3 regions of the Methylophilus sp. UBA6697 genome follow, and region 2 is predicted to be linked to each of the others. Evidence: predicted binding sites of a transcription regulator. Region 2 holds the regulator's gene; each other region holds the start of a gene.

Region 1 (10,754 bases), on a different contig from region 2:
TGGCTATCATGTGACAACACCCAGGTATCTTTGCTGGTGCCGCCACGCTGCATGGTCACCACGCGCGCATCCTTGCCACTGGCAACCCGGGACAAGCCGCCGGGTAAAATCGCATAACCATTTGGTGTAGCAAACGCATACACACGCAGGCTCACGGCGAGCGAACCGATTTGCGGCTGATGCTGATGGCTGGTGAGTACCGGCGCATGCGAAATATCCACTTGCTCCTGGGCAATATAATGATCAGGCTGCGCCCGTAGCCGCTCAATCAACGACTCTTTTTGGCTGGGATTTAAGTCCTCACCAAAAATGGGCGAAGACCGCACCTGCGGGTAAGCCGGTTTGATCACCAGGTCATCCAGATGCTGGATCACATATTCCAGCGCAGCGGGTTCACCACACCACCAGGTGCCCACCGACGGCATACGTAGCGCCTCGCCTAACAATGACTGGCATAAATTGGGTAAAAATCCGAGTAAAGCGCCAGATTGCAACAGGTTGGCGCCAAGCGCATTGGCGATCAGCACATTACCCAGACGGGCGGCCTGCGTCAGGCCAGCCACGCCCAGCAATGAGTCGGCATTCAACTCCAGCGGATCACAATAATCATCATCAATACGGCGCAAGATGGCATGCACCGGCCGCAGCCCGGCAATGGTTTTTAGCCAGACAATGCCATTGCGCACGGTGAGGTCGCTGCCTTGTACCAGTGGGTAGCCCAGATAGCCAGCCAGGAAGGACTGCTCATGATAAGTCTCGTTATAAGGTCCGGGAGTCAGAATAACCACCAACGGAGGCTCCCCTTGCCCCAGTGCGGCAATGCCAGGGACAGTCTGCGCCTGATTATCAGCCACCCGGTGTCCCCAATGCGCCAGACTGTCGCGCATGCTGGCAAAAAATCCACTCAGCCGCTCAATATTCAAGTCACGGAACAACTCTGGAAAAGCACTCGAAATAATGGTGCGGTTTTCCAATGCATAACCCGCACCCGTCGGTCCTTGCGTACGGTCAGACACCACCCACCATTGGCCGTTGGGCGCACGCGCAAGATCGACCGCATAGTGATGCAAGGCGACATTATCGTAATGCGGGATGCCGACACATGACGGCAAAAAGCCGTTATGGCCGTAAATCAGGGCTGGTGGCAATTGACCGCTGGCCAATAAACGCTGCTCGCCATAAACATCAAGCAATACCTGATTAAGCAAAGTAGCCCGCTGCGCCACCGAAGCAGCAATGTGTTGCCATTCGTCCTGCGGAATAATCAGCGGTAGTACATCCAGGTCCCACGGACGCTGCACGCCATGCGTATCGGCGTAGACGTTATACGTCACGCCGTTATCCCGCACCTGCCTTTGCACCGCCTCAATGCGTTTGCGCATCGCTGTTGGCTCTTCGGACTCAAGCTGTGCCAACAGCGCTTGCCAGTGTGGGCGCGCCTGGCCGTTGCTATCCAACAGTTCGTTGTAGCGGTCAGAAAAATAAAGCTGATTAAGCACTGATTGCATGCTGGGTAAGGGGGCGATCAAAAGCCATTAGTTAACAAGACATATACATTTAGATGACACCCAGTGTAACAGGATGTTCAACCATTGGCCTGCCAGCGCAGATCCAGGGTGAATGGAAAACGCGGATTGGGTGGCTCTTTTACCACATCCACCTTGCCTGGCGTATGTCCATGCGCCCAGAAACGGGCAAACCGGCGCGCCTCTGCTTCATTGGCATTGACCGGAAAAGTGCTGTAATTGCGCCCGCCCGGATGTGAGACATGGTAAGTACATCCCCCCAGCGACTTTTGACTCCAAGTGTCCACCAGGTCGAATACCAGCGGCGCCTGCACCGGAATGGTCGGGTGCAATGCGGACCAAGGATTCCAGGCACGGAAGCGGATGCCGGCGACATATTCCCCGGTATTGCCTGTCGCTTGCAGCGGCAACGGGCGACCGTTACAGGTCACCACATGGCGACCATCCGTCAAGCCGCGCACCCGCAACTGCATGCGTTCGACAGACGAATCGACATAACGCGCCGTGCCGCCGCCAGATACTTCTTCACCCAGCACGTTCCAAGGCTCTATGGCCTGCCGTAACTCCAGCTCAATACCGTGATAGGCAACCGTACCATAGCGTGGAAAACGAAACTCAATAAATGGCTCAAACCAGCGCTGCTCAAAGGCGCAGCCTGCCGCGCGCAAATCAGCCACCACATCAGCAATGTCCTGCGCCACAAAACTGGGCAGCATCCAGCGGTCATGCAACTCAGTCCCCCAATGCACCAATTTACCGGTGTAAGGTGTTTTCCAGAAACGGGCGACCAGCGCGCGTAACAACAAGCTTTGCAGCAAACTCATGCGCGCGTGCGGTGGCATTTCAAATGCCCTGAACTCGACCAGACCCAAACGCCCGGTCGGTCCATCTGGCGAATACAGTTTGTCGATAGAAAACTCGGCCCGGTGCGTATTGCCGGTTAAATCAACCAGCAAATGCCGCAGCAACCTGTCAACCAGCCAAGGCTGCTGACTCTCCTCACCCGGCGTCAGCATTTTCTCCATCTGCTGGAAAGCAATGCCCAATTCATACAAATTATCGTCGCGCGCCTCATCCACACGCGGTGCCTGGCTGGTAGGTCCAATAAACGTACCTGAAAACAGGTAAGATAAGGCCGGGTGATTCTGCCAGTAGGTAATCAAACTGCGCAGCACATCCGGGCGGCGCAGCATGGGGCTGTCTGCCGCCGTATCACCACCCAAGGTGACATGGTTACCGCCGCCCGTGCCTGTATGGCGCCCGTCCAGCATAAATTTCTCCGTGCCCAACCTGCACACACGCGCCGCTTCATACAGTGTACCGGTATTCGCCACCAGTTCCGTCCAGCTTTTAGCCGGGTGGATATTCACTTCAATGACGCCAGGATCCGGCGTCACGCTGAGTAATTTCAAGCGGCTATCGCGCGGTGGCGTATACCCTTCCAGCCACAATTTAAGCTTGAGGTCGGCAGCTGTTTGCTCGATTGCACTGAGTAAATCGAGGTAGTCTTCCAGGCGCGTCACCGGCGGCATAAAGACATATAGGCGCCCTTGCCGCACTTGCACGCACAAGGCAGTGTGAATCACCTCGCGCGCCTTGGGCTGGATGGTTTTGTGTTTAAGCCTGACTTTGGGCGTATTGGTATCGCCCAGCGCGGCTTGTTCGGCAAACGAATCCAGGGTAAATGCTGGCTCAACGTCAGCAGGTAACTGCCATGGCAATGAAGACAATGGCAATCGCAAGCCCATCGGTGAGTCGCCAGCCAATAAATAAAGATGTTCACGCCGCAGCGGCCACTTACTGGTGAGCCACTCACCAGCCGCCTTTGATTCTACTGGCTTTAACGGCATCACATAGCCGACCACCTTGCCCAACCCTTGATTCAGCACATTGGCCAATCGTTTGCGTTCAGCGCCATCGGTCAAATCAGCTTTGAGCGGATCCACATTGTGCGATAACTGCTGCTCCTGCTGCGCCAACGACCAGACATCCTCATAAGCAGGCACCACACAGGCGCGCGGGAAACCCAAGATATCGGCCAAATGCGAGACAAAGGCCTGCGCCTGCTTGGCGGTGTAACCATTATTCTCTGACTCAACAGAAAACAGGCTGACATCGCGCCACACTGGCTTGCCATCTGGCCGCCAGTAGATATTAATCGCCCAGCGCGGCAAAGGCTCACCGGGATACCATTTACCCTGACCGTAATGCAGGAAGCCATTGGGGGCAAAATGTGCCTTGAGCTGCGATGCCAGCTCACCCGCCAACTGCCGCTTGTGTTCGCCCAATGCCAGCGTATTCCACTGCGCGCCATCCATATCATCAATCGACACAAAGGTCGGCTCACCCCCATGCGTCAAGCGTACATCCATTTTGGTCAGCTGTTTGTCGACCTGCTCGCCGAGCTTCACAATGGCCTGCCAGTCCGCTTCACTATACGGCTTGGTCACACGCGGATCTTCATGAATGCGGGTCACCGACATCTCGTGGTGAAAAGTGACTTCAGCGACATCGGTAAACCCGACCACCGGCGCCGCAGACGAAGGCAGCGCGGTGCAGGCCAGCGGAACATGCCCTTCACCGGCCATCAGGCCTGAGGTCGGGTCCAAGCCGACCCAACCGGCGCCAGGAATAAACACCTCGGTCCAGGCATGCAAGTCGGTAAAATCCACTGCCGTACCACTTGGCCCGTCCAGCGCCTCAACATCGGCTTTAAGTTGTATCAGGTAACCGGACACAAAACGTGCAGCCAGGCCAAGGTTGCGCATAATCTGCACCAGTAACCAGGCCGAATCGCGGCAAGAACCCGTGCGCTTTTGCAAGGTTTCTTCGGGCGTTTGAATGCCTGGCTCCATACGCACGGTATAGCCAATATCGCCTTGCAACCGCTGATTCACCGCGACCAGAAAATCCACGATGCCAATCCCGGGTTGCACCACCTGCTGGCGAATGTGCCCCATCCAGCCTTGCAACAAAGGCGTCATCGGCTCAGCCTGCAAATAAGCGGTTAACTCAAACGCCTGTTGCTCGGTGTAATTGAACGGAAAGTGTTCGGCATATTTCTCTACAAAGAAATCAAACGGATTGATCACCGTCATGTCCGCCACTAAATCGACCGTAAAGTCGAGCTCGCGCACCATTTCGGGGAATACAAACCGGGCGATGTAATTACCGTAAGGGTCTTGCTGCCAATTGATAAAGTGTTTTTCAGGCTTCACGCTCAGTGAATACGACAACACAGGCGTGCGTGCGTGCGCGGCAGGCTTCAGGCGGACTTCGTGAGGAGACAGACTGACCAGGCGGTCGAACTTGTAACTGGTGCGGTGATGCAAAGCAACGCGGATAGCCACTGCTACTCCTTATTAGAATTATGGTTCTGAGCAGTGAGATGCAGGAAATATGCCAGTTGCGCCAGCATAAGCGCTAGCGCAACCGAAGGAGATTTTTTAAATCACTAGTTGCAGCGCTATTTACCGCCGCCTACCAGGCTTTTCACGGCGCTGACGACATCGCCTGGCATGACCACAATTTTACTGTTATTGGAGTCAGCCATTTTTTGCAAGGACTGAATGTAGCGATCCCCCAATAGAAAGGTCGCTGAAGCATTATTTTCTTTCACCGCCTCAGCAATCATCTTAATCGCCTCAGCGGAGGCATTCGCCCCCACCATTTGCGCCTCGGCATCTTTACGCGCCGCTTCCAGGCGCGCTTCCGCGTTCAGAATCAACGACTGTTTGGCACCTTCCGCCTCGGTCACCACCGCCACACGCTCACGCTCGGCAGCGGCTTGTCTTTCCATGGCGTCCTGCATATTGGCAGAAGGTTTGATATCCTGAATCTCGACGCTTTTCACAGTCAAGCCCCAATCCAGCGCCTCATCGGCAATGGCTTCCTTGAGTTCGGCCTTGATGCGGTCACGCGAAGTCAGCGCGTGGTTTAAATCCATACCACCAATAATCGAGCGCAAACTGGTTTGCACCATATTGCGCATGGCTTCGCGGAAGTTTTCAATACCATACACGGCACGTTCGATATTAGTGACTTTGATAAACGCCACCGCATTGGCCAGAATCACCGCATTATCGCGCGTAATCACCTCTTGCTCTGGCACATCCAGAATAATGTCCTTGGTGGTGACTTTGTAACTGACTGTACTCAAAATCGGGTTAATCACATGCAAGCCTGGCACTAAAATGCCAGCAAACTTGCCCAGGCGCTCAACTACCCACTCCTCGCCCTGCGGCACAATACGTACGCCTTTAACGATGGCAATAATCGCCAATATCAATATGATGATGCTGATTTCCATGTGTATTCCTCTAGTGAAAAATATTGAGCTGCTGCATTCAGCAACCCCAAAAGTCTTGGGCTAGTGTCGCTTAGTGTTGTCTCAGTGGCGCAACACGCAAGCCATTGCCTTCCACTGCCATGATTTTGGCAGGCTGATCGATAGCGATGTCTACGTCCGCATAGGCGGTCCATTCTTTGCTGCCCATCACGCCTTGGCTAAAACGAATTTTGCCGGGCTGTGCCGGGCTGACGGCAACGGTGATCACGCCCTGGCGACCAATCTCCTCACCCTGTGCCTGCCCGACACGCGGTGCCGGATGGGCTTGTTCCCGCTTGCGCCAGATGGCGACGGCCAATACGGAAAAAATGGCATAGATGACGATTTGCCAAGCAAGACTAAAGGCTGGGAATAACCAGGAAAACAATGCCATGACCAAGGCGGCGACGCCTGGCCAAAGCAAATACAAAGTACCGGACATCATTTCCAGACACAATAAAATCAGGCCGATAACGCCCCAACTCCAGACCAGTTGCACGGTGCTCACCTCTCTATTGTTTTTAATATATCCTATCAGAAAAGAACGTATTCTTGCTGCCTATTGCATACATGGCAATCACGCTGCTTGTATTAGCATGCCCTAGACTATCCGTTTAACATCGTTACCAAACAAGGAGAATTATGGAGATCGTCACCTTAGTCATATTCGCAGTTTTAACGCTTTATATCATCATGCTGTATAACAGTTTAGTCAGCGTTAAAAACAACATTGCCAAAGCCTGGTCGAATATTGAAATACTGCTGAAGCAGCGTCATGACGAGTTGCCTAAACTCATTGATACCTGCAAGCAATACATGAAGCATGAACAAGAAACCCTGGAAAAGGTCATGTTAGCCAGGTCACAGGTGTCTAAAGCGCAGCAGTCACACGACGTTAACGCCTTGGGGACAGCCGAAGGTGCATTGCGCACAGGATTAGGCAATCTGTTTGCCCTGGCAGAAGCGTATCCTGAATTAAAAGCCAACGAGAATTTTCTGCATTTGCAATCCCGTATCAGCGGGCTAGAGAACGCCATTGCTGACCGTCGTGAGTTTTACAATGAAAGTGTTAATATCAACAACGTACGTATCGAACAGTTTCCCGATCTGTTAGTGGCGAAACTATTTAACTTTCCACGCTTTGAGCTCATGCGTTTTGCCAGCGAAGAACTGCGAGACATCGATATCGGCAAACGCTTTAATAGTTAAGCTGTACTATGTTGCAGTTTTTACGCGGTCACGATAACGACGCGATCACGTCCGTTGGCCACCTGACCTTGTTGCTGATGGCCGTGTATGCTCATAATCAAAGAGTATGGATAGGCTGTTGCAGTTTGATCGGCCTCATCAGCCTCTGGGCCTGGGCAGCTAACTACCAAAGATGTCGCGTCATTTCAGATACACCGACCTCACGCATCGCCTCCGCTGCACAAGGCTATGTTGAACTGTATGGGCGCACTGCGATGGCCTACAACAATTTACTCATCAGCCCCTACAGCCACACGCGCTGTATTTGGTACCGTTATCGCGTCTATGAAAAAGAAGACAAAGGCTGGCGCCAGGTCAGCAATCATACCAGTGACAGTACGATAGAGATTAGCGATGGCACGGGCAGCTGTGTGATCGATCCAGATCATGCAGAAGTCATTGCGCCCGATCGCCGGGTGGTAAACCAAGGCAGCTATAAATATGTGGAGGAGCTGCTGAGAAGCGACTCAGTTTATGCCTTAGGCGAGTTCGCGACCATAGGCGGCGCCAACTCCATACTCGACTTGAAATCAGATGTGACTGCCTTGCTGGCATCCTGGAAGGAAAACAAACAATCGTTGTTGCAGCGCTTTGACCTGGATGGTAATGGCGAGATTGATTTTAAAGAATGGGAATTAGCACGCAGGGCGGCTATGCGTGAAGTCGAGAAAGAACATAGAGAGATCCGCGCATCAGATGGCGTCCATGTGATGCGGGCACCAAAAAATGGCCGACCATTTCTATTATCCAACCTATCACCGCAAAAGTTACGCACTACCTATCGATGTTGGGGTGCCGTGCATTTAACCATTCTCTTTCTGGCAGTGGCAGGCGCACTATGGTTCTGGCAAGGCCATACACTGATCGAACTGTTTACTTAAGTGTCTGAAAGCGCACAATGTAAGAAGTCGTGTTGTCTACCAGTGGATTGTACTCGGTAGCATTCAGTCCACGGTCAGGCAGCCACCTGTCCAAGCCTCACCACTAGCATCCTGCCTGCATAAACCGCCCCTGAGCAACTATGAATATTTGAAGGCATGGCATCACTACTTGTGTCAAAATGGTGCAATGACTCAACCGCCTACGCGTCTCACGCTTGCCTCTGACCGTTACGAACGGCTGGCACAAATCAGGGAATACTTTCCGCAAGCCACCGGGCCAGATTTGTCCCAGGCCTGGCAAGGCGGTCGCGCGGCTGCATTGCAGAAATTATCTGCCGTGGATGCGGAAGGCTATGCGCGTAGCCGCAACCAGCTCGCCGGCGCGGTGACAGGGCTCTCGCCCTACTTGCGCCATGGCTGCCTGTCGCTACCGGAAACGGTGACAGATATTCATACCCGCTTTGGCAAACGTGCGCACAAACTCACCGCCGAACTCAGCTATCGCGATTATTTCCGCCAGGTATGGTACCGGTTTGGTGCAGCGATCATGCAGCCCATGGAGTCACCAAAAGTGGCTTTAGGTGAAAAACCCATGCCAGATTTTATTCCACAGGGCTTTACCGGGCTCGTGTGCATGGATGAAATTGTGCGTCAATTGCAGCAACAGGGCTATGTACACAACCATGCACGCATGTGGTTTGCAGCCTATGTCGTCCATTGGCTAAAAATAGACTGGCGACAAGCCGCAGACTGGTTTGAAACTCAACTGCTGGATGGTGACACCGCGTCCAACCACCTGTCCTGGCAATGGATTGCCTCCAGCTTCAGCAACAAGCCCTATCTGTTTAACAAAGAAAACCTGATCAAATTTGGTGGGGAGCCCTGGTGCAAGCAATGCCGTGTCACCTGTCCGTTTGAAGGCAGCTATGAGCAACTGCATCAACAACTGTTTACGGATGCCATGGCCGCTGACAAACCGGTCACACACCACCTGAACCCGCCTGAACCCGAACCGAAAGGCGTCGCCAGCCTGGTGTGGATCCATGATGAAATGCTGTCACCATCGCACGCACTGCATGCATTCAACTTGCCTGCCGTGTTTGTATTTGATGCATCGCTATACCAGCACTGGCCACTCAAGCGGCTACAGTTCATGGCGGATTGCCTGGCTGAAATGCCAGGGGCAGAGGTGTGGCTGGGAGAAACCAGACAAGTATTGGCGCAGCGTGCGCAGGGGCGCATCCTTACCCAGGATACCCCGCAACAAGCGCTCAAGCAGGCTGCTGGCGAACTGAATATTGAGTGGCGCACAGAGCCTGGTTTGACAGATGCCTCATTGAGCGACCATCAACTGATGCGTTTTAGCCGTTACTGGAAAGCCGTGGAGCCGTCACTGACAGCTTAAGTTTACGCAAACTAGCGCCTGCACCTGCGCTGCGGGCCTGCCCGCCTGTGGTAAAATCCCGCGCATGAATACTTCCAACCCAAACGCCAATACTCCTCGCGAACTCGCAAAATCCTTTGACCCAAAAACCATTGAAAGCCAATGGTATGCCTTTTGGGAAGGCAAAGGCTTTTATGCCGCAGGCATGAATCCGCAAGTGCAAGATAATTTCTGTATTTTGCTGCCGCCGCCTAACGTCACTGGCACCCTGCATATGGGCCACGGCTTTAACCAGACCATTATGGATGCCTTGACCCGCTACCACCGCATGCGTGGTGACAATACCTTGTGGCAACCTGGTACAGACCACGCGGGCATTGCCACGCAAATTGTGGTTGAGCGCCAGCTTGATGCCCAAGGTGTCAGCCGCCATGATCTGGGCCGCGAGAAGTTTCTGGAAAAAGTCTGGGAATGGAAAGAGTATTCTGGCGGCACCATCACTCAGCAAATGCGTCGCTTAGGCACCTCGCCCGACTGGAGCCGTGAGCGCTTCACCATGGATGCAGGCCTGAATAAAGTGGTCACCGAAACCTTTGTACGCCTGTATAACGAAGGCCTGATTTACCGTGGCAAGCGCCTGGTGAACTGGGATGTGAAACTGGGCACGGCCGTGTCTGACCTCGAAGTCGTGCAAGAGGAAGAAGATGGCGCCATGTGGCATATCAGCTATCCACTGGCAGATGGTTCAGGCGCACTGACTGTCGCTACAACGCGCCCTGAAACGATGCTGGGTGACGTGGCCGTAATGGTTAACCCGGAAGATGATCGCTACAGCCACCTGATAGGCAAAAATGTCATCCTGCCATTGTGCAATCGTGAAATCCCGGTGATTGCCGATGACTATGTAGACAAAGAATTTGGCACCGGCGTGGTGAAAGTGACGCCTGCACATGACTTTAACGACAATATGGTCGGCCAGCGCCAGGGCTTGGACAAAATCATTATCCTCAACCTGCAAGGCTTTGTACCCGCAGCAGCCGAAGTGTATGCTGCCGACGGTAGCGCCAAAACCGCGATCGCCTTGCCCGCCAACCTGATCGGGCTGGAGCGTTTTGCTGCACGCAAGCAAGTCGTTGCTGATCTCGAAGCCGGTGGCTTTTTGATCAAAGTTGAAAAACACAAATTGAAAGTGCCACGTGGTGACCGCACCAACGTGGTCATTGAACCCATGCTGACTGACCAGTGGTTTGTGGCCATGAGCAAAAAAGGCGACGATGGTCAAAGCATCACCGAAAAAGCGCTCGAAGTAGTGGCTAACGGTGAGATCAAGTTCTATCCGGAAAACTGGGTCAACACTTACAACCAGTGGCTGAATAATATCCAGGACT
Region 2 (10,754 bases):
GCGTTTGACGACACGATTAAGGGGGACGCCTAAGGTCACCAGTGCATGCGAAGCCAGCATCAGGCTGCCTTCAAGGATTTCCGGCACAACTTCTGCGGCACCGGCATCTCGCAGTGCATCCATGTCACTGTCATCATGCGTGCGCACAATCACCGGCAGGTTGGGATTCCGCTCCTGAATCACATGCAAAACCTTCATGGTACCGCGGATTTCGGCATAACTGATGATGACGGCTTTCGCTCTGGCCAAGCCAGCGGCTTCCAGCACCGAGCGCCGCCCGGCATCACCGTAAATCACATTCTCACCCGCAGAAGCGGCTTCCTGCACGCGGCTGGCATCCATATCCAGTGCGACATACGGGATATTTTCTTCACGCAAAAAACGCCCCAGGTATTGGCCGCTACGGCCATAGCCGCAAATGATCACGTGATCACGCAAATCCTGGCTATGCTCCTGTATGGTATCCACTACTTTGATGCTATTGCGGCTGTAGCTTTTGACCAGCGCACGCGCAATGCGGCCGTTTTTTTGAATAATAAACGGCGCCACCAGCATGGAGAGCACGGCCACAGACAACACCAGTTGCAAGGAGTCGCCATCAATCAAATTGGTTTGCAAACCCAGCGCCAGTACCACAAAACTAAACTCGCCGGCTTGACCGAGGATAATACCGGTACGCACACCCACGCCCATTTCAAAGCCATAGAACCTGGTCAGCAAGGCGATCAAGCCGATCTTGAAGACCAGGAACAATATCAGCAAGACAGCAATCAGCCCCACATGCTGGACGAGCACAGAGACGTCTAGCAACATGCCAACACTGATAAAGAACAGGCCCAGTAAAATATCGCGGAAAGGAGCAATATCGGACTCTACCTGGTAGCGGTATTTGGTTTCTGAAATCAGCATGCCCGCCACAAACGCCCCCAAGGCATACGATAAGCCAACAAAGTTAGTGGCCGCTGCCATTAACAAGGTCACCATCAATACATTGAGTACAAACAGCTCACGTGAACGCTGCTTGGCAACCAGCTCAAACCAGAAGTTGAGGATGTTTTTACCAAACTTAAACAAGAAAAACAGCAGGATTGAGGACTTGAACAAAGTCAGCCCCAATACATCCAGCCAGTTATCGCTGTGTGAGCCCAAGGTCTGGATCAGCACCAGAATCGGGATCACTGCCAAATCCTGGAACAGTAGCACGCCGATACTTAGGCGGCCATGTCTGGAGTTTAAATCGACACGTTCCATCAGGATTTTGGACACAATGGCGGTCGAAGACATGGTGATGGCGGCACCAATAATGAACGCCGAGGTCAGGCTTAGCCCGGCCAGCTTGCCCAGTACCAGGCTGGCCAGCAAAGTCAGTACTACCTGGCCGCCACCCAAGCCGAACAGGGTTTTACGCATGGCATAGAGTTTAGGCAGGCTGAACTCGAGGCCGATACTAAACATCAGGAATACAATACCGAACTCGGCCACCTGGCGGCCAGTTTCTTCATCTTCCAGCAAACCCAAGGCGTGCGGGCCGAGCACAATACCGATCATGAAGTAAGCCAGCATCGCTGGCAAACCCAGGATGCGGAATAAGCCGACGGCGAAGACCGAGCTGGTAAGCAACAATAATAAATGGATCAGGGAATCGAACATGCAAAAATTCTAAAGCATTAATGTCAAGCCGTGCAGATGAATGTCTGCCAGCAAACCATATATTATGACGTATCGTCAGTGATGTAACCTGAAACAGTCGCGTTTCAGGATGATGCATCCTGCCACAAAACACTATTTTATGCAAAAAATGTGCCCGCTAATAAAAAATCCGTAAAAAAGCTGCGTTTCGCTTTCTTGCCGGGGGCGTCACTTGCTATACTAACCCGCCATGAACACAGCAAAATCAGGTGTCCACCTCGTGAAAAGTCCAGACATCGTGACGCGTGCACGAGGCATACTGCTGCACGAGGCAGATGAAATCCGCCAACTGGCAGACCGTATCGGTAGCGAATTTGAAGCCGCTGTCAGCATGATTCTGGCCTGTCGCGGCCGCATTGTCGTCACTGGCATGGGTAAATCCGGCCATATCGGCGGCAAAATTGCGGCTACCCTGGCCAGCACGGGTACCCCTGCGTTCTTTATGCATCCGGCGGAAGCCAGCCATGGCGACCTGGGCATGATCACAGCTGAAGATGTCGTGATTGCACTATCCAATTCCGGTGAAAGTGATGAAATCATCAATATTTTGCCCGCCATTCGCCGTATCGGTGCGCGTATTCTGAGCATTACCGGTAGCGAAGAGTCCACGCTATCGCGCGAGTCAGACGTGCATTTAAGTGCCGCAGTTAGCCACGAGGCCTGCCCGCTGGGTCTGGCACCCACGGCCAGCACGACGGCCGCACTGGCCTTGGGCGATGCGTTGGCGCTCTGCGTTCTCGACTTGCGCGAATTCACTGCCGAGGACTTTGCACGGTCACATCCTGGCGGCAGCCTGGGCAGACGACTGCTGGTGAGGATTAAAGATGTCATGCGCACGGGGGATGCGATCCCCGCTATCAGCGAGCATGGCACCGTACAGGAAGCGATTGCACAGATTTCGAGCAAAGGCATGGGGTTTACAGCGATTGTCGATAGCGCACAACACCCGATCGGCGTATTCACCGACGGCGATTTGCGTCGCCTGTTTATGCAAGGTGCAACCGATACGCAACAATCAATCAAAACGGTCATGAATACGCAGCCACGTTTATTGGGCATGCAACAAATGGCAGTTGAAGCAGTCAACCTGATGGAGCAATATAAAATTAACGGGTTTATGGCAGTGAACGAGCAGCAGCAATTAGTGGGCGCATTTAACATGCATGATTTACTCAAGGCAAAAATCGTTTAGGTTCACTGACGCCCTGGAACGCCCGCATGCTTAAACACCCCATCTTATTGCCGATTGCGTTAATGCTGTTTTTAGCGCTGCTGACGTTCTGGATTAACCAGACCGTACAGGAGCAGGCGCTGAGCTTGAGCCGCTTAAGTCGTCACGACCCGGATTACATGCTATACAACTTTGTCAGCACGCGTACCGACGCCACTGGCAATACCAAATACGTGTTAGCTGCCGCAGAAATGCGCCATTTTCCGGATAACGACTATACCGAATTACAGCGCCCGCGTTTCACCCAGTTTGGGCAGGATAAACCTTACACGCAAATTCATGGCCAGCACGGCAAAGTGTCAGCCAATGGTAAACTGGTCGAGTTTAGCAAGCAGGTCAAGGTCATACGCCAGGGCACGCTGGCCAAGCCTGAAATGCAGTTGCAAACCGAACATTTAACGCTGGAACCGGATACAGACCTCGCTTACACCGATTTGCCGGTCACTATCCGCCAGCTACCGGCGACGGTGATCACAGGTACCGGCATGCGTTTTGATAACAAGGCAGGCACCATGCAATTATTTAACCGGGTGCATGTACATTATGTACGCGCACCCGCAGTCGCAAAAACTGCAAGCCCGGCAGCGAAGGCGAAAACAGGCAATCACAAGGGTCGTTGATTCTGGAGAAATGAGTTGAACACGCACAAGCCATTATTTTATGCCACCTGCTTGACCTTATGGGCACTGCTATCGTGGTCAACCAGCGTGCTGGCTGAAGAGTCTGACCGTGACCAGCCGATTGAGCTGGAAGCGGATACCGTGACTGTGAATGATGCCAAAAAAATCAGCATTTATACCGGCAATGTGATCCTCAACCAGGGCACCCTGCAAATCAAAGCCGACAAAATGATTGTGCGTGAAGACCAGGATGGCTTTCAGCACAGTACCTGTACCGGCAACCCGACCACATTCAAGCAAAAACGCACAGGCAAAGACGAATGGATGCAAGGCAGTGGGCAGCGTATTGAATACAACGCGCGCATGGACAAGGTACAGCTATACACCAACGCCTGGGTCAAACGTGGTGAAGACCTGGTCACCGGCGACTACATCAGTTATGACGCCAATGCAGAGTACGCCGAAGTCATTGGCGGCACCAAGGCTAACCCCAATGGTACCGCCGGTAGCCGCGTCAAAGCGACCATTCAGCCCAAGAACAAAACCACGCCGCCTGTGATTGATAACAAGCCAACCTCGCAACAAGGGCTGCGCATGAACCGCTCACTGCAAATCAAAGTGGAACCGGCACCCGCCGACACCACTAATGAGCCTACGAAAGCGCAACCCTAAAGACCGGCCTTATGCAGACAACAGTTTCACCAGATCATAACCACTTACGTGTCAGCCACCTGAAAAAAGCCTATCAGGGACGCACCGTGGTTAAAAACACTACACTTGAGCTACGCAGCGGCGAAGTGATTGGTTTGCTCGGCCCGAATGGTGCTGGCAAAACCACCAGCTTTTACATGATTGTTGGCCTGGTCGCACTGGACGACGGCAGCATTACGCTGAATGGGGCAGATGTCAGCCGCGCGCCCATGCACGAGCGCGCCCGCATGGGCCTGGCTTACCTGCCACAAGAAGCATCCATTTTTCGTAAAATGACGGTGACTGATAATATTTTATCAATCCTGGAAACCCGCCCTTACACGGAAGAAGAGCGTGAAGCGCGGCTGGAGTCTTTACTGGATCAATTACATATCCAGCATATCCGTCACAGCCAGGCCGTCAGCCTGTCGGGCGGCGAGCGCCGCCGCGTAGAGATTGCGCGCTGCCTGGCCACAGATCCAAAATTCATCCTGCTGGATGAGCCATTTGCCGGGATTGACCCGATTGCGGTGATTGAGATCCAGAAAATTATCCGCTACCTGAGCAGCCAGAATATCGGCATTTTGATTACAGACCACAACGTGCGTGAAACCCTGGATATTTGTGACCGGGCGTATATCGTTAATGAAGGCGCTGTGTTTGCCGCAGGCACGCCAGACGAAATCATTCAGAACGAAGGCGTACGTGAAGTCTATCTCGGCAAGAACTTTAGGCTGTAACCTGATATGAAGCAAAACCTGCAATTACGCATCTCACAAAACCTGGCGCTCACCCCGCAACTGCAGCAGTCTATCCGCCTGTTGCAGTTGTCCACGCTGGAGTTAAGCCAGGAGCTGGAAACCATCCTGCAGGAAAATCCGTTGCTGGAAATGGCAGATGGCGAAGAAGGAGAATTTGAAGATAACTCGCCATTGGCCACCAGCTCGACAGACACAGAGCAGGTGGATGCAAGTTCATTTGATGTCGCTACCCAAAACGACCTCACGCCCCCTGCAGAGAGTCTGCGTGATGAACCACGTGACGAAACGAGCGGCACTGAAGGCGAACAACCAAATCTGAATGAAGAATTCACGCCGCCCGAGTTTGAAGATGACTACGAAGAGTTTGGCAGTGCCAGCAACTGGGACGAAGCGGGCCGCAACAACCTCGATGATGAAGATAGTGACTTCTCTCGCCAGGACGCCAGCAACATCAGTCTGCGCGAGCACCTGATCAACCAGATGCAATTGGCACATCTATCCAAGCGTGACATGGATCTGGTGAAATTTTTGCTCGACAGCATTAACGATGATGGTTATTTAGAGCAGGATCTACAGGAGATTGTCGACCTGTTGCCGCCAGAGCTGGAAATTGAGTTACTGGAGCTGGAAACCGCACTGAAATTGATCCAGAACCTGGATCCGATCGGCGTCGGTGCACGTGACCTGCGTGAATGCATCTTGCTACAACTGCAAGTACTGCCGCCTGAGACACCTTATCTGCGTATTGCGATGGCAATTGCCAAAGATCACCTGGCATTGCTGGCCAACAAAGACTTTGTCAAATTGCGCAAGGTACTCACTTGCGACGAAGCCGCGCTCAAAGGCGCGCAACAACTGATCCGCCAGCAAAACCCCAAGCCAGGCAATGAGTTTGCGACCTTTAGCCATGACCACTTTATTCAGCACGATGTCGTGGTCAAAAAAATCAAAGGCATCTGGATGGCGTCGCTCAATGATGGCGTGATCCCCAAATTGCGTATCAATCAGTTGTATGCAGATATCCTCAAGCGCAACCGTGAAAGCTCCGGCCAATATCTGCAGAGCCAGATGCAGGAAGCCAAATGGATGATTAAAAATATCCAGCAACGCTTTTCTACCATCTTGCGTGTGTCGCAAGCGATTGTGGACAGACAGCGCAATTTCTTTGAACATGGGGAAATTGCCATGCGGCCCCTGGTATTGCGCGAAATTGCCGAAGAGCTCGACTTGCATGAAAGCACGGTTTCTCGCGTGACAACGCATAAGTATATGCTCACGCCACGCGGTGTATTTGAACTTAAATACTTTTTTGGCAGCTCAGTCGCCACCGATGCGGGCGGCTCATGTTCTGCCACCGCCATTCGCGCGCTCATCAAACAAATGGTCGCTGAAGAAAACCAGAAAAAACCATTGTCTGACAATCAAATCACCGATACGTTGGCGCAGCAAGGCATTGTGGTTGCGCGCCGCACCATTGCCAAATACCGCGAATCGCTGAATATTCCACCAGCCAATTTACGCAAATCGCTGTAAACCAAAAAGGCCGCAAATGCGGCCTTTTTGAATGAGTAACGCATGTTTACTGGATGGTGATTTTGGCAAACTTGCGCTTGCCCACTTGCGCCACCACGGTCACTCCTTTTGCCAGTGACAGGTTTTTATCATCAACCTTTACGCTATCCAGCTTCACGCCGCCTTGTTGCACGGCACGCATGGCTTCACTGGTGCTTTCCACCAGGCCCGCCTGCTTGAGCAACTGGCTGATACTGATGCTATCACCGTCAATCGCCACTGCTACCTCAGGCACATCATCAGGAATCCCGCCTTTAGCCCTGGTCTGGAAATCTTGCAGGGCTTTTTCAGCCGCCGCCTGGCCGTGGAAACGGGCGACGATTTCCTGTGCAAAACCGACCTTGATATTACGCGGATTGTCGCCAGCAGCCACTTGCACTTTCCACTGAGCGATGGTTTCCAGGGTGGCAAATGACAGCAAGTCGATGTAACGCCACATCAGTTCATCAGAAATCGACATGATTTTGGCAAAAATCGTCTCAGGCGCTTCGCTGATACCGATGTAGTTACCCAAAGACTTGGACATTTTATTCACGCCGTCCAGGCCTTCCAGCAACGGCATCATCAACACGCATTGCTGCGACTGGCCAGCCTGCTTTTGCAATTCACGGCCCATGAGCAGGTTAAATTTCTGGTCTGTGCCGCCCAGTTCCAAATCGGCCTGCAAAGCCACAGAGTCATAGCCCTGCAATAAGGGATACAAGAATTCATGAATCGCGATTGGCTGGTTGCCTTTGAAACGCTTGGAGAAGTCATCTCGCTCCAGCATACGGGCAACCGTATGGCTGGCTGCCAGTTTGATCATGCCCGCGGCACCGAGGTCGCTTAACCACTTGGAGTTAAACACAATCTCGGTTTTGGCCGGGTCCAGAATCTTGAATACCTGTTCGGAATAGGTGTCGGCATTCGCCTTCACCTGTTCGACCGTTAACGGCGGGCGCGTGGTGCTTTTACCCGTCGGGTCACCAATCATGCCGGTAAAGTCACCAATCAGGAATTGAATCTGGTGCCCTAGATCCTGCAACTGGCGTAATTTGTTAATCAGCACGGTGTGCCCGAGATGCAGGTCAGGTGCGGTGGGGTCAAAGCCTGCTTTCACACGCAAGGGTTTGCCGGTTTTCAGCTTTTCAATCAGTTCTTGCTCGATTAATAGTTCATCGGCACCGCGCTTGATAATCGCCAGTGCGTTCACAATCTCTGGACTCAGTGCTTCAGTCGTCACTGAAGCTTGGTTTACGTCTGTCATAAAGGTTCTTTTTTTGAGGCGCGCGTTGCGCACGCTTCGTCATGAAAGTAAAACAGCTATTTTAACGTAATCCCATGCATTTCTGTAAGCCAGGCATGAGCAGTGTTACACTTATGCCTTATGAATTTTTCTGCCCCACCCACTCAAACACGCCTGTTTATCGGCCTGATGTCTGGTACCAGTCTGGATGGGGTGGACGCCGTCCTGGTCTCGCAACAAGGCGAGCATCTGCAGCAACAAAGCCAGTATTTCCTGCCTTATCCGGCGGATATCAGACAAATCCTGCTGGATCTGCATACGCCAGCCGTCAACGAATTACATACCGCCGCTATAGTGTCCAATCAGCTGGCCGACCTCTACGCAGCGGCAGTGCAAGACTTATTGCAAGCAGCCAATGTATCGGCAGAAGCCGTGACGGCGATTGGCTGCCACGGGCAAACCATACGCCACTGTCCTGATCTGGCCAACGGCCAGGCCTATACCTTGCAACTGGGTAACCATGCGCGCCTGGCGGAACGCACTGGCATCACCGTGGTCGGCGACTTTCGCAGCCGCGACATTGCGGCTGGCGGACAAGGCGCGCCATTAGTGCCCGCCTTTCACCAGGCAATCTTTGCAGCACCAGACACACATCGCGTCATTTTGAATATTGGCGGCATCGCCAACCTGAGCGACTTGCCGGTGAGCGGCAAGGTGATTGGCTTTGATTCCGGCCCCGGCAACTTACTTATGGACTCATGGACCCTGCAGCACACAGGCCAGAGCTATGATGCTGGTGGCGCCTGGGCAGTACGTGGCGACGTCAATCCAGCCTTGCTGGACGCTTTGCTTGCTGACCCGTATTTTGCATTGCCCATCCCGAAAAGCACTGGCCGCGACCTGTTTAACCAGGCCTGGCTCCATGCACACCTGCAAGCCCATGCTGACACGCCACAGAATGTCGCCCGTACGCTGCTGGAATTGACAGCAGTGACGATTGCCAATGCCTTGAAACAGCATTGCAGCGGTGCCGCAGAAATCTATGTCTGCGGCGGCGGTGCGCACAATATTGCTTTGATAGACAGGTTACAAACCCTGTGCGGGCGACCAGTGCAACACACGGATAGCCTGGGAATTGGCGTCGACTGGGTGGAAGCCGTTGCTTTTTCCTGGCTGGCGCAACGTTGCGTGGACCATCAACCCGGCAACCTGCCTGCCGTCACCGGCGCAGCAGGGCCACGGGTCTTAGGCGCGATTTATCCGAATTAGGACTAAGACACCCTAAAGCAGTGCGAATGCACTCAACGTTTGATTTAAACTGGTGCAGGATTGAAGACGATTTTTGAACTTTTCCACCCTCATTTCCGCACAAGCCCCCATATTCAAAAACGATTGCGTATAATTTAGACAACCTTGACTTAAACAGAGTACGTTATGGCTACCAAAGCGACCATTACATTTGACAACGACAGTACCGCAATTGAATTGCCCGTCTTAAAGGGCAGCTTGGGCACGGATGTGATCGATATCCGTAACCTGGGTAAACATGGTTACTTCACATTTGACCCCGGCTTTATGTCTACGGCTTCTTGCAACTCCGGCATCACCTTTATTGATGGTGAGCAAGGGTTGCTGTACTACCGTGGCTACCCGATTGAACAACTGGCAGAAAACTGTAACTTCCTCGAAGTTTCGCACTTACTGCTCAATGGCGAACTGCCGGACCTGCAACAACGTGAAGCATTCGTCGACACCATCAGCCAGCACACCATGCTGCACGACCAGATGAGCAACGTGTTTCGCGGTTTCCGCCGCGATGCCCACCCGATGGCAGTCATGATTGCGGTCGTGGGTGCCATGGCTGCGTTTTATCCTGACAATAACAATGTGGCCGACCCGGAATCTCGCCGGGTGGCCGCCATGCGTCTACTGGCCAAAGTACCGACGATTGCCGCCTGGAGCTACAAGTACAATGTAGGCGAGCCATTTATGTACCCCCAAAACAAGCTGGGATACGCAGAAAACTTTATGCATATGATGTTCGCCACCCCTTGCGAAGAGTATGTACCCAACCCGATCCTGGCACGTGCATTTGAGCGTATCCTGATTCTGCATGCAGATCACGAGCAAAACGCATCTACCTCTACCGTACGCCTGGTTGGCTCCAGTGGCGCCAACCCGTTTGCCTGTATCGCGGCCGGGATTGCCTCTTTGTGGGGACCATCCCATGGCGGTGCCAACGAAGCAACATTGAACATGCTGGAAGAGATTGGCGACGTCAGCCGCATTGGTGAATTCATCAAACGCGCCAAAGACAAAACTGACAGCTTCCGCCTCATGGGCTTTGGTCACCGCGTCTATCGCAATATGGATCCGCGCGCCTCCATCATGCGTAAAACCTGCCATGAAGTATTGAACGAACTCGGTCTGCACGATGACCCAATGTTCAAACTGGCGATGGAACTGGAAAAAATCGCGCTGGAGGATGAATACTTCGTCTCACGCAAACTGTATCCGAATGTCGACTTCTACAGCGGCATCGTCATGCGTGCCATGGGCATTCCAAACTCCATGTTTACCGCCATATTTGCGCTAGCGCGCACCGCTGGCTGGATTTCGCAATGGAGCGAGATGAATGCCGACCCTGAGCAAAAAATTGGCCGCCCGCGCCAATTGTATGTCGGCTCTGAACGCAGGGAGTTTGTACCGCTGCACCAACGCTAGCCACAGACTGAATCACGCCTGCAAAAACAAAAAGCCCGACATCAGTAGATTGTCGGGCTTTTCATATTCTCCGATCCTGATCGTTTCCGCTAACGCAACACACCAAGGTCATGGAGCTGTTTTGTCAGTGCATCCGCCAACTCACGATAACCTTCTGCATTCGGATGCACTTGATCGGCAAGCAGTCGGCCATCTGACAAGACAGCAGACACTGCGTGAGGCACTAATAGTGCGCCAGTTGC
Region 3 (10,754 bases), on a different contig from region 2:
ACCAGGCTGGCATAATCCTTGAGGTAGGTTTCCTTGTGCGCCTCTTGCGCTGCCCAATGGTTGGCTTTAATAAATGAGGTGACGATGGCTTGAGTGAGCTCCGGATGCTCTTTGACAAAGTCATTGCGCGCCCACAAGCCGCCCATCAGCTTCCAGTCCGGTGGGGCATTTTTGGTCGACCAGATGATTTTACCCACGCCTTTATCCACCAGGTTATAGGCATCACTTAAAGAGAAGAACGCATCTACCGAGCCACTGGCCAATGCCGCAGCACCGACTTGCGGATTCACGTTCACAATCTTGAAGTCGGTCAGCTTGAAGCCATTTTTCTGCACCAGGTTAGCAAATGGAATCTCCCACGGACGGCCCCGATGTAAGGCAATGCGCTTGCCTTTGAGGTCAGCAATATTTTTTGCTGTTGAATTGGCGGGCACCACCAGATAAGAGTTACCGCTACGTCCCCACGGCGCGACTAATTGCACGCGTGGCTTGGAGCCGTTCAAAATAATCGGTGGTAAATCGCCATAGGCCGCGAAGTCTATGCTCTTGTTGGCAAAGGCTTCGTTGACGATGGGGCCGACCATCGCCGTGGCAGCAGGTACCCACTCCAGCTTGACGCCGCGCTTGGCCAAGGTTTCATCCAAGCCGGTTTCACTGGCCAGCTCGGTGCTACCCAGATAGTGCGTCTTGCCATTGAGGTTATAAGCCACGGTGGCAATTCTCACCACTTTCGGGTCGGTTTCAGCACTGTGGGCACCTGACATAATGAATGCAGTCACCGCCAATGCCGAAAATACATAGTTTAAAAATCTGCTCACACTTACTCCTTATTTACGCTTAAGCCGCGAGGCTTACTTACTTGCTTCAGGCAACCGCCGCATATTGATGCAACTGCTGTTCTGCATCACGCAACGGCCTGAAATCAATCCACGCATCCAGGTCAAAATCCTTGTCCAACAGGCCATGCACCAGCATAAAGTTCTTTTGCTGGCGGAACAGCTCTACGCGCTCCGGGGACAAATCAGGCGCCAGTTGCAAATGGAAGTTCTCACCATAAGCCGTCGCCACGCCGTCTTCGCCCGAGCGGGTTTCGGATTCCAGAATTTCGCGCACACCTTTGAGGTTGCTTTTGGCCCAATCTGCCGCACGCAAGGTCTGGTAGAGGAAACGCACCACCAGGTCATAATGATTGTCCAACAATGACTGATGTACGGTGATCGGACGCGGTGTGCCGTTATTGACGCGGCTGGACAACTCAGGATAGCTATCAAGATCGATACCCACCACAGCCCCCACACGTTTCGCGGCATCCACCGCAGATGCGCCTTTTACATACACCGCATCGACCTTGCCTTCGATAAGTGCATCAAGGCCAGACCACAACTCACCTAGACCATTGGGGTTATCACGACCATTACGATTACCACGACCAGAAGGCACCTCTACCAAAGTCACATCATCCAGCGTCAAGCCAGCGATATTCAAGGCGCCTTTATAACCATGCAGACTCATGCCACGAGCGATACTGCTGCCGCGTACATGGCTGGCAATCGGATGCTCGATAAACGCCGGCAAGGCCAGGCGCAATCCCTTCAATTGTTCAGGCGTGGTAATGCCACTATCCGGCCTCACCAGGATCGCTTGCCATTCATCAATCCAGGTCAAGCCAATCAGCTTGGTCGGTGCACCTTGTGCCTTGGCAGCCAGCGCCAGCAAGTTGCCACCCTCACGAATCAACGAAGGTAACTCATGATCGTAATGATGCTTGGATAACTCTTTGGGCGCTTCTTGCAACGTGGCAATGTTAATGTTGTCACGCGCAAACTCTTCATTAAGCCAGCCTAATTTATAAGCCAGGCCCGTGGCAGTCGGCACCGGGCAACGGGTAAACCAGATTTGATCGATATGTTGTGCTGTGGTCACTTGGTAGCTCCTGTGATTACAAGTCGGAAGGACGCAACAAGCCTTCTTCTTTGGCCTGGTCGTAAAGCTTGGACATTTTCCATTGTTGCTTCAACACGCCTGGGCCATACTCACGGGAGCCACCCAGGGCCTCTGCCAGGGTTTGCAACTTGGCGCCTTCCTCCAGCAACAGAATAAACTCTGCCAGTTTGCGCAGACCTTGTTTACCCCATACCGTGGCACCACCATTGGCCTCAAGAATCGCCGTGTGATGTGGATTAATCGCAATCTGGTCGAGAATAAAATCGACTTCCTGCTGGCGGCGGTCAATATAAATCGGTAACTCTTTAATCAGGTTAAAGCGCTGTACCGGCACATAACGGATAGGCAATGTGCGGTGTGTTTGTGCCCAGGCACCCAGGTAGGTGGAATGTATATGCGAAATCGTGGTGACTTCCGGGCGCACCTGGAACAATTTGGTATAACGGCCAGCGCCTGCGCCACTGCCCTTGCCGGCATAGACCGTACCATCAAAGCCCACCACGGTTGCTTCAATTGGCTTGCCCTTGTTAAACGGGCCCGGGTCATTCACGATGATCAATTTGTCCTGGCCTGGCACGCGATGCACAAAGCCCACGGTACCATTGGCAGTAATGCTATCCGTCTCGCGAAAGACCTCAAAAGCCAGTTTGGCTTCCGCCACAGTTTCGTTTACGTAATGATCCAGATCCAGTTCAGTATTAACAGTCACGACAGTCATTGTCAGTCCTTTCAAAATTCATGCGAAAACAACACGGACTACTTGGCAAAGACTGTGCCACTTACAACAGGTAAAATTTACCTATAAAAATCATATACTTACAAAAAATACCGATGCCAAGCACCTGTTGCCCCGGCAACAAGTGTTGCGATTAACACAGCAAAATGTTGAATTCCCGCCCATGATCTGGCTTACCTTCAATATAACCAATGTGAATATTGTTATAATTTATAGAACTTTGACTTATTAATGATCAATGTAATATAGTGACTCGCCTGTTAAATAAGGAGTCAATGATGAGCGCACAACGATGGGATATCCGTGATTCGTACACCGAGCGTACTGACCATGTGATCACACACCCCAATCCGTCTGCCGTCAGCTTGTCCGTACGGGCAAGTGCACTGGTATTCAGCGATCCCAAATCGCAAAATCTGCTGTCTTTGATCGAAAGAATTGCGTCCAGCAATGCGACCGCGCTGATCATTGGCGAAACAGGGACGGGTAAAGAACTCATTGCCCGCCATATCCACTCATTGAGCAACCGCAGAAACGGCCCGTTCCAGGCTATTAATTGCGGCGCTTTCTCAGAAACCCTGGTTGAAAGCGAGTTGTTTGGCTATGAAAAAGGCGCGTTTACCGGCGCCAACACCTCCAAAGTTGGCTGGTTTGAAACCGCCAATGGCGGCACACTGTTCCTGGATGAAATCGGCGACTTGCCACAATCGACACAGGTCAAATTATTGCGCGTGCTGCAAGAGCGTGAAGTCGTGCGCGTAGGCTCAAGAAAGCCCATCCCGATTGATGTGCGCCTGATTGCGGCGACCAACGTGAACCTGGAAGAAGCCGTCAAAGCGGGACGTTTCCGCGAAGACTTGTATTACCGGATTAAAGTGGTACCGGTTGAATTACTGCCTTTGCGCGAGCGCCGTGGCGATATCCTGCCGCTGGTTGAGCATTTCCTGGCCGTATATCGCAATAAGCTGAACACTTCGGACCACAAACTGGCCCCCGAAACCACCTCGCTGCTGATGGAATATCCGTGGCCGGGCAATATTCGTGAGCTGGAAAACGTCATTCACCGTGCGGTACTGGTGAGTACCTCCGATACGCTTTATCCAAAAGATCTGAATTTACCCAAAATCAGCTTTAACCGGCCAGAGTTTACGTCTGATGAAGACAGCGGCATCACGGCACCACTGCCAAGCCGGGTCAGCTATGAGCGCCAAAGTGCGCTCTATAAATTGGAAAATATTCTCGAAGAGCTGTTTGAACAAGCCCCGGAAAATTTATATGAGCTGATCAATGGCACCACGGTCAGCAAGGCTTATGAGCACAGTAAAAACAATCAGGTGCATACCGCCAAACTGCTGGGCATCAGCCGCAATATCCTGCGCGCCAGGTTAAAAGAACTCAACCTGATCGCATAAATAAAGAGGGGATATATTCCCCTCTTTTTTATGCCGAATCTTGCAAATGACCTGCTAGGCAACCAGCGTTTCCGGCAAATGTTGCTTAATCAACACAGCGGCCTGTTCTAGCGCCTGGTCAATACGCTGTTCAATCACGGCACTGTCCAATTGGTAATTCGTGAACTCTGCATCCCGGGCATAAATAGTGGTCGGGATGGTGTAAATACCAAAAAAGCTGGCCAGGCTTCTTAAGTGCGACTCCAGCACCAGCGCATGGTGATCGCTGCCTCCTGTTGCCACCAAAATAGCGACTTTACCAGTGAGTTTTTTCGGGTCGACCAGGTCAAAAAAGTGCTTGAGCAAGCCAGTATAAGAAGCTTTATACACTGGCGTGCCAATGACGATAATATCGGCCTGGTGCAGCTTTTCGTAGGCTTGCGCCAACGCGGGGGGAAACTGGTTGAAAGACACAGTAGGTCCCAAATCTGCCGTCAGTTTGGAAATATCGATCACCTCACCCGGACTATGAAACTTCTGGCTGGCCTTGGTCACCACGGACTCCACCAGCGACAAGGTTCTTGAGGGTGCAGTAATATTTCCGGAGACTCCAATAATTCGTGGCATTTCGATTTTCCTGATTAAACAATGTCTTGGTTTAACAGCAAATAAAATGCCAGATTTAAACCCTTCATAATCAATCACTTGAAAAACAGATGCTGCCAATTCAACAACAAACGTCGCCAAAATGTTGGTCAGGCAACACCTCTGGCTATGCCACTAGGTTTTAATTTTGCGTACAGGACGGGCAGGCGTCATTTGTTCGGCGTACATATTAATCAGGCTACGCTGAACGCCGCCATCACCGCAGAGCTGAAAATGAATCAGGTAGCGTTTACCGACCTTGATAAACTGATTGGCCGCCTGGATTTCTTCCAGCGATAGCACCGGGTTTTCACCGACGTTGGTCGCAATATCAAGTTTGCTTCCCAGCCAGTCAACGCCAATTTTTTCTGGCGTGATACCACTCTCGCTATAAGCGACTGTTTTGACTTTTGTCACCGTGACTTGCTGCTGGCAATCAGGCAACACTTCATCCATGCTGACGAGCGCAATCACTGCTGGCCTTGCCTCGGCTTTGCTGCTGGTTTTATGCGGCGGCCCAAGAATCACTTTGGCACTATCACTGGCGGCAAAGGCGAAAGCGGGCAGCAGGCATTGCACGATCATGAGCAAACATGCGAGGCGAGCGGTCGCTGGTATGGTGTGAATCGAACGCATGGCGCGCTCCCTTCATAAGGATTTTTTTATTTAAATGGGCAGACTCACGATGGCGCGTATTCATTGCTTATTGTCATAGTGAGTCAACACTCACTTATGCGCACAAAGCTGTTGCAGGCCACAACATCAAGTCCCACATAATATAGCGCATTTGATGAGTCAGCGAAGCTGATTAACGCTTGTAAACCATCGCCACGTAGGCTGATTCTGACCAATCATTTAGCAAAGTACTGATAGAGCAAGCTGGCCCGGTCTTTTAAGATGCCATCATCTTCCCTGTCTAAAATGAAAGGCCAGACCTATGCTTTATTATGCATTGCTGTTTCTTGTGATCTCTTTTATTGCCGGTTTACTGGGCTTCAGAGGCATTGAGTCTGGTGCCGCAACGATCTCCAAAGTGTTCTTCTTCATTTTCCTACTGTTGGCGATTGGGATTGCCCTGGCGGCGGTGCTGGGGATCAGCCTGTTCGCATAAAAGCAGCAAGAATCCCCCTCATCGCGCGCCCTGACAAATTGTCCGGGCGCGTTTTAGCTTTACGCTCATGCGCAATCGCGGCGATAATACTTTATGGTTTCAGCCCGTCGCCCTGCACACACACCAACGTCTAACGATCCTCAAGCGCTCGCTGGATGGATTACGTCTTTACCACAACGTTTCACCGCGCATGAATTAGCGCAGATTCGCCAGGCTGGCGAACTGGCAGCCTCCCTGTATAGCGGAAAATACGCCATCAACGACAGCCCCTTACTGCAACACGCCCTGGGGACTGCCGCGATTGTGGCTGAAATGAATATGGATGCAGATAGCCTGATAGCCGCCATCTTGCAGGCCGCACCTGACTTGTTAAGCGACTGGCCTGATGACCTATCCAGCCAGTTCGGGCAAACGGTGGTGGGCTTGATAGACGGCATTGCACGTATGTCCCATATTCAGGCGCTGAGCGAAGTCGACGGGGCACAACCTGCTGACAACAAACACAATGACAGGGCGCAGCAGCTGGAAGCATTACGCAAAATGCTGCTGGCCATGGTGCAGGATATCCGCGTGGTACTAATCAAACTGGCGGAGCGCACGCAATTGCTGCGCCACCTCTCGGGCGCCAGCCCGGCGTGCCAGGCGCAGGTTGCGCGCGAAAACCAGAGCATCTTTGCCCCGCTGGCCAATCGGCTGGGCGTGTGGCAGTTAAAATGGGAGCTGGAAGATTTATCGTTGCGTTACCTGGAGCCGCAGCTTTACAAAGAAGTCGCGAAGATGCTCGACGAGCGGCGCGTTGATCGTGAGCAATACATCACGGATGTTGTCGCACAGTTACAGCACGAACTGACTCAAGCCGGCGTGAAGGCCGATGTCAGCGGGAGACCCAAACATATCTCCAGCATTGTCAAAAAAATGAAGAGCAAGCATCTGCAGTTTAACCAGCTGTATGACGTGCGTGCCGTGCGCATCATGGTCGATGACATCAAGGACTGCTATACCGCGCTGGGCCTGGTGCATCATCTCTGGCAACCGATTCCTGGCGAGTTTGACGACTATATCGCGCGCCCGAAAAGCAACAATTATCGCTCGCTACACACGGCGGTGAGTGGCCCGCGCGGCCTGGCGCTGGAGGTACAAATTCGTACTTTTGAAATGCACCAGCATTCAGAGCTAGGCGTGGCAGCGCACTGGCGTTATAAAGAAGGTGCCAAGTCTGATGCCAAGTTTGATGAAAAAATTGCCTGGTTACGCCAGATTCTTTCATGGAAAGATGAGGTGGCCGACCATGGCGATTTGCTGGAACAATTTAATAGTGAACTGTTTCAGGACAAGGTATATGTGCTGACACCACAAGGCAAGGTCATTGATTTGCCGCACGGCGCCACGCCGATTGATTTTGCTTATGCCTTGCACACCGACCTCGGGCATAGAACCAAAGGCGCAAAAATTAATGGCCAGATTGTGCCACTGCACACGCGGCTGGAGAATGGGCACCGCGTAGAAATCCTCACCGCCAAACAAGGTGCGCCCAGCCGCGACTGGCTGAATGCGTCGCTGGGCTTTTTACAAAGCCCGAGCGCACGTGCCAAGGTCAGGCACTGGTTCAAGTACCAGCACTTTGAAGAGAATGTCGCCCAGGGCCGCGCCAAGCTGGATAAAGAACTGCATAGGGCCGGGGCAGGCAGCCTGCCGCTGGAACGTATCGCACAAAAACTGCAATTCCAGAAACTGGAAGACTGCCTGGCCGCGATTGGTCGCGGTGACATTAGCGAGCACCAGATTGCGATTACCATCCAGGGCGAAATAGCGCCTGCCGACACAGCACCAGCGCCACCGCTGGTCAAACGCCCGACCGCCTCGCAGGTCAACCATGCCGGCGTCACCATTGAAGGCATAGGCAATGTGCAAACCACCATGGCCAGATGTTGCAAACCTGTATCGCCCGAGCCTATTGTCGGCTACCTGACGCGCAACCATAGCGTCACCATACACCGCCAGGCCTGCACCTTTATCACGCGCCTGGCTGATGCGCGCCAGAACCGCCTGCTGGCGGCGCAATGGGGCGACCGTCAACCAGGATTATCAGAGGTGGATATTGTGCTGGAAGCCAATGACAGACAGGGCTTGCTGCGCGACATCAGTGAACTGTTTGCACGTGAAAAGATCAACACCACCAAGGCCAATACGCTGAGTCGCAATCATGTGGCATTGATGCAATTCACCGTAGAGTTAAGTGATATTGACCAGTTGCAGCACTTGCTGCTGCGCTTACAACAGGTGCCAGGTGTGATCTCGGCACAACGAAAAACCTGAAAGAGGCCCTATGTCTTACCTTGACGACCCACGTGTATATTTTGCCGCCGAACGCACCTTGCTGGCCTGGCAACGCTCAGCGATTGCTCTGATGGGGCTGGGCTTTGTGATTGAGCGTTTTGGCCTGTTTATGCAACTGGTGGCTCACGATCACCCGCTGCCACATGCACAAAGCGCGTTGTCACTGTATATCGGGGTGGGGTTTATTCTCATCGGTGCCTGTACGGCCTTATTGTCTGCCGTACAGTTTCTGATATTTTGCCAGTCGCTGAATATCCAGGAAAAACCGCGCGGCCATGTGCTATGGTTACCGCCTGCAGTGAATCTGTTTTTGGCGGCGACGGCAATCGCCTTAAGCGGCTGGCTAATACTCACGCGCTAACAACCACGGGCCCGATATTAAGCCCGTTTACCAGCCCATTTTCGTTACTTGGGTGTGTCTGCGCCTGTAGCGACATTCACCAGAATACCATCCGTCACTCCGTCTGGCGGGTTTTCAATCACCTGATCCTGGCTGGTCAGGCCAGACTGCACTTCCAGGGTTTTGCCAAGGTCTCGGGCAATGGTAATCGTCTTTAATACCACTTTGTGATCCTGGCCGACTGTCGCCACTTTAAGCCCGTTCTGGTCAAAAATCAGGGCACTGGCCGGAATACTTAAGCGGCCAGCGGCATCATTCAGCGCCAAATTCACGTTGGCAAAACCACCTGGCAGGAAACGGCCCGCCGCATTATCCACCAGCAACTGCACCAATGTCGTTCCAGACGACGCATTAATAGCACCCGAAGTCGACTGTATGGTCGCCTCAAACACGGCGTCCGGCGAATCTGGCACCGTAAACTGCGCTTTGCCGCCTGGCTTGATCTGGCTGACATAGTTTTGCGGCACATTGATGTATAAACGCAATTTGCGGGTATTGGACACTTCAAACAATGGCTGTGCCGTCGTACCGCTATTGCCCGCATTAATCAGGGCGCCGGTATCGGTATTACGCGCCGTAACCGAGCCATCAAAAGGCGCCAGAATTTTAGCGAAGCTCTTGAGCGCAAGCAGGCGGTTCACATTGGCTTCAGCTGCTTTCACAATCGCCTGCTTGCTTTGATAGTCACCCAGCTTTTCATCGACTTCCTGCCGCGCGATCGACTGCGTTTTCAGCATATCCTGCCAGCGTTTGGCCGTGGTTTCCGCCAGCGCAACATTGGCCTGGGCACTAGCCAGGTCAGCCTTGGCCTGCAATAGCTCCTGGTCCAGGTCCGGCGTTTCGATTTCTGCCAGCAATTGTCCGTTTTTAACACTGCCGCCGATATCGACCTTCCAGTTTTTCAAATACCCGCTCACACGCGCATAAATGGGTGCACGGGCATAAGCCTCAAAGCGGCCAGGCAGATTCAGGCTGCCCGCTTCTGCGCCATGATCAGGCTGGCTGACACTCACCGTCGCCACGGCCTGTTTGTCTGTCCATGCTTTGAGTTTTTCGTGGTTGCCCGCGCGGCTGGTCACACCAATCACCACAATCCCAATCGCAGCCAGGGCCAGCAGCAGGCCACCCAGTTTAAGTCCACGGGAAGTCCCCGTCGTCGCATTACGCATGTACATCTCCGGTAGAAACACTGACAGGGCGCGGGTAGTGCTTTTTGTGGATGGCGTTAAACACCACCGGCACAAATAGCAGCGTAGCCACCGTCGCAAATAACAAGCCACCAATCACGGCACGGCCCAGCGGCGCATTTTGCTCCCCGCCCTCACCCAGGCCTAAGGCCATGGGTGTCATGCCAATCACCATTGCCAGCGCCGTCATCAGCACCGGGCGGAAACGTACAAAACCGGCATCAATCGCCGCAGCTGTCGCATCTTGCAACTCGGCCAGGCGCTCACGGGCAAAACTGATCACCAGCACACTGTTGGCCGTCGCCACCCCCATACACATAATGGCACCGGTGAGCGCAGGCACCGATAATGGCGTATAGGTCACAAACAGCATCCAGACAATACCCGCCAATGCCGCCGGCAGGGCAGAAATAATCACAAACGGGTCACTCCAGGATTGCAGGTTGACCACAATCAGCAGGTAAATCAGCACAATCGCACCTAGCAGGCCAAAAAACAGGCCGGTGAAGGCATGGTCCATGGTATACGCCTGCCCCAGCATGACCACACTGGCGGCCTTGGGCACCTGGTCTTTGGTCTCATCTAGAATCTTGCGGATATCGGCTGCCACGGCGCCAAGGTCTCGGTCCTGCGTACTGGCATGTACTTGCACCATAGGCTGGATATCATACTGGCTGACCACCGCATTGCCGACACTGCGTTTAAAGGTGGCAATCCCGCCCAGGGTCTGCAACGGGCCATCGCTACCGCTAATCGGCAAATTGGCCAGTGCATTCAGGCTATCCAGTTGATATTGCGGTGTTTGCAACACAATAGGATAAGTGACACCATTGGCCGGGTTAAGCCAGTAAGTAGGCGAGACTTGCGAGCTGCCCGCCATATTGATCACCATGCTATTGGTCACATCGCGCGTACTGATGCCGATTTCCTGCGCGCGGGTCTTATCAATGGCGATATCAAATGACGGACGGCTGCGTGACTGCTGGATACGCGCATCGACCAC

What was found. The regulator sigma-54, encoded in region 2, starts transcription at its own class of promoters, with help from an activator protein. The targets are predictions, from matches to a motif close to TGGCACNNTTCCTGCT.
Region 1: a site for sigma-54 is predicted at 4,916-4,931, ahead of B3355_RS00670 (DUF2126 domain-containing protein). Genes of this name have one in related genera too.
Region 3: a site for sigma-54 is predicted at 2,707-2,722, ahead of B3355_RS07210 (class II aldolase/adducin family protein). Genes of this name have one in related genera too.

What each region holds. Positions count from the first base shown of each region.
Region 1 covers NZ_DKJH01000001.1:144,290-155,043, reverse strand. Annotated here, with positions in the region: gene B3355_RS00675 (circularly permuted type 2 ATP-grasp protein) at 1-1,508, opposite strand, end outside; gene B3355_RS00670 (DUF2126 domain-containing protein) at 1,586-4,876, opposite strand; gene B3355_RS00665 (SPFH domain-containing protein) at 4,993-5,835, opposite strand; gene B3355_RS00660 (NfeD family protein) at 5,906-6,361, opposite strand; gene B3355_RS00655 (LemA family protein) at 6,496-7,062, shown strand; gene B3355_RS00650 (hypothetical protein) at 7,071-7,982, shown strand; gene B3355_RS00645 (FAD-binding domain-containing protein) at 8,170-9,387, shown strand; gene B3355_RS00640 (valine--tRNA ligase) at 9,452-10,754, shown strand, end outside.
Region 2 covers NZ_DKJH01000031.1:1,531-12,284, forward strand. Annotated here, with positions in the region: gene B3355_RS09030 (cation:proton antiporter) at 1-1,650, opposite strand, end outside; gene B3355_RS09035 (KpsF/GutQ family sugar-phosphate isomerase) at 1,880-2,881, shown strand; gene lptC (LPS export ABC transporter periplasmic protein LptC) at 2,908-3,540, shown strand; gene lptA (lipopolysaccharide transport periplasmic protein LptA) at 3,556-4,212, shown strand; gene lptB (LPS export ABC transporter ATP-binding protein) at 4,224-4,970, shown strand; gene B3355_RS09055 (RNA polymerase factor sigma-54) at 4,977-6,524, shown strand; gene tyrS (tyrosine--tRNA ligase) at 6,571-7,809, opposite strand; gene B3355_RS09065 (anhydro-N-acetylmuramic acid kinase) at 7,930-9,057, shown strand; gene gltA (citrate synthase) at 9,223-10,512, shown strand; gene B3355_RS09075 (GDSL-type esterase/lipase family protein) at 10,602-10,754, opposite strand, start outside.
Region 3 covers NZ_DKJH01000023.1:89,123-99,876, reverse strand. Annotated here, with positions in the region: gene B3355_RS07220 (ABC transporter substrate-binding protein) at 1-818, opposite strand, end outside; gene B3355_RS07215 (ABC transporter substrate-binding protein) at 865-1,923, opposite strand; gene B3355_RS07210 (class II aldolase/adducin family protein) at 1,940-2,662, opposite strand; gene B3355_RS07205 (sigma-54 interaction domain-containing protein) at 2,959-4,092, shown strand; gene B3355_RS07200 (NAD(P)H-dependent oxidoreductase) at 4,147-4,698, opposite strand; gene B3355_RS07195 (hypothetical protein) at 4,852-5,352, opposite strand; gene B3355_RS07190 (DUF1328 domain-containing protein) at 5,654-5,827, shown strand; gene B3355_RS07185 (RelA/SpoT family protein) at 5,921-8,143, shown strand; gene B3355_RS07180 (YidH family protein) at 8,154-8,525, shown strand; gene B3355_RS07175 (efflux RND transporter periplasmic adaptor subunit) at 8,570-9,733, opposite strand; gene B3355_RS07170 (efflux RND transporter permease subunit) at 9,726-10,754, opposite strand, start outside.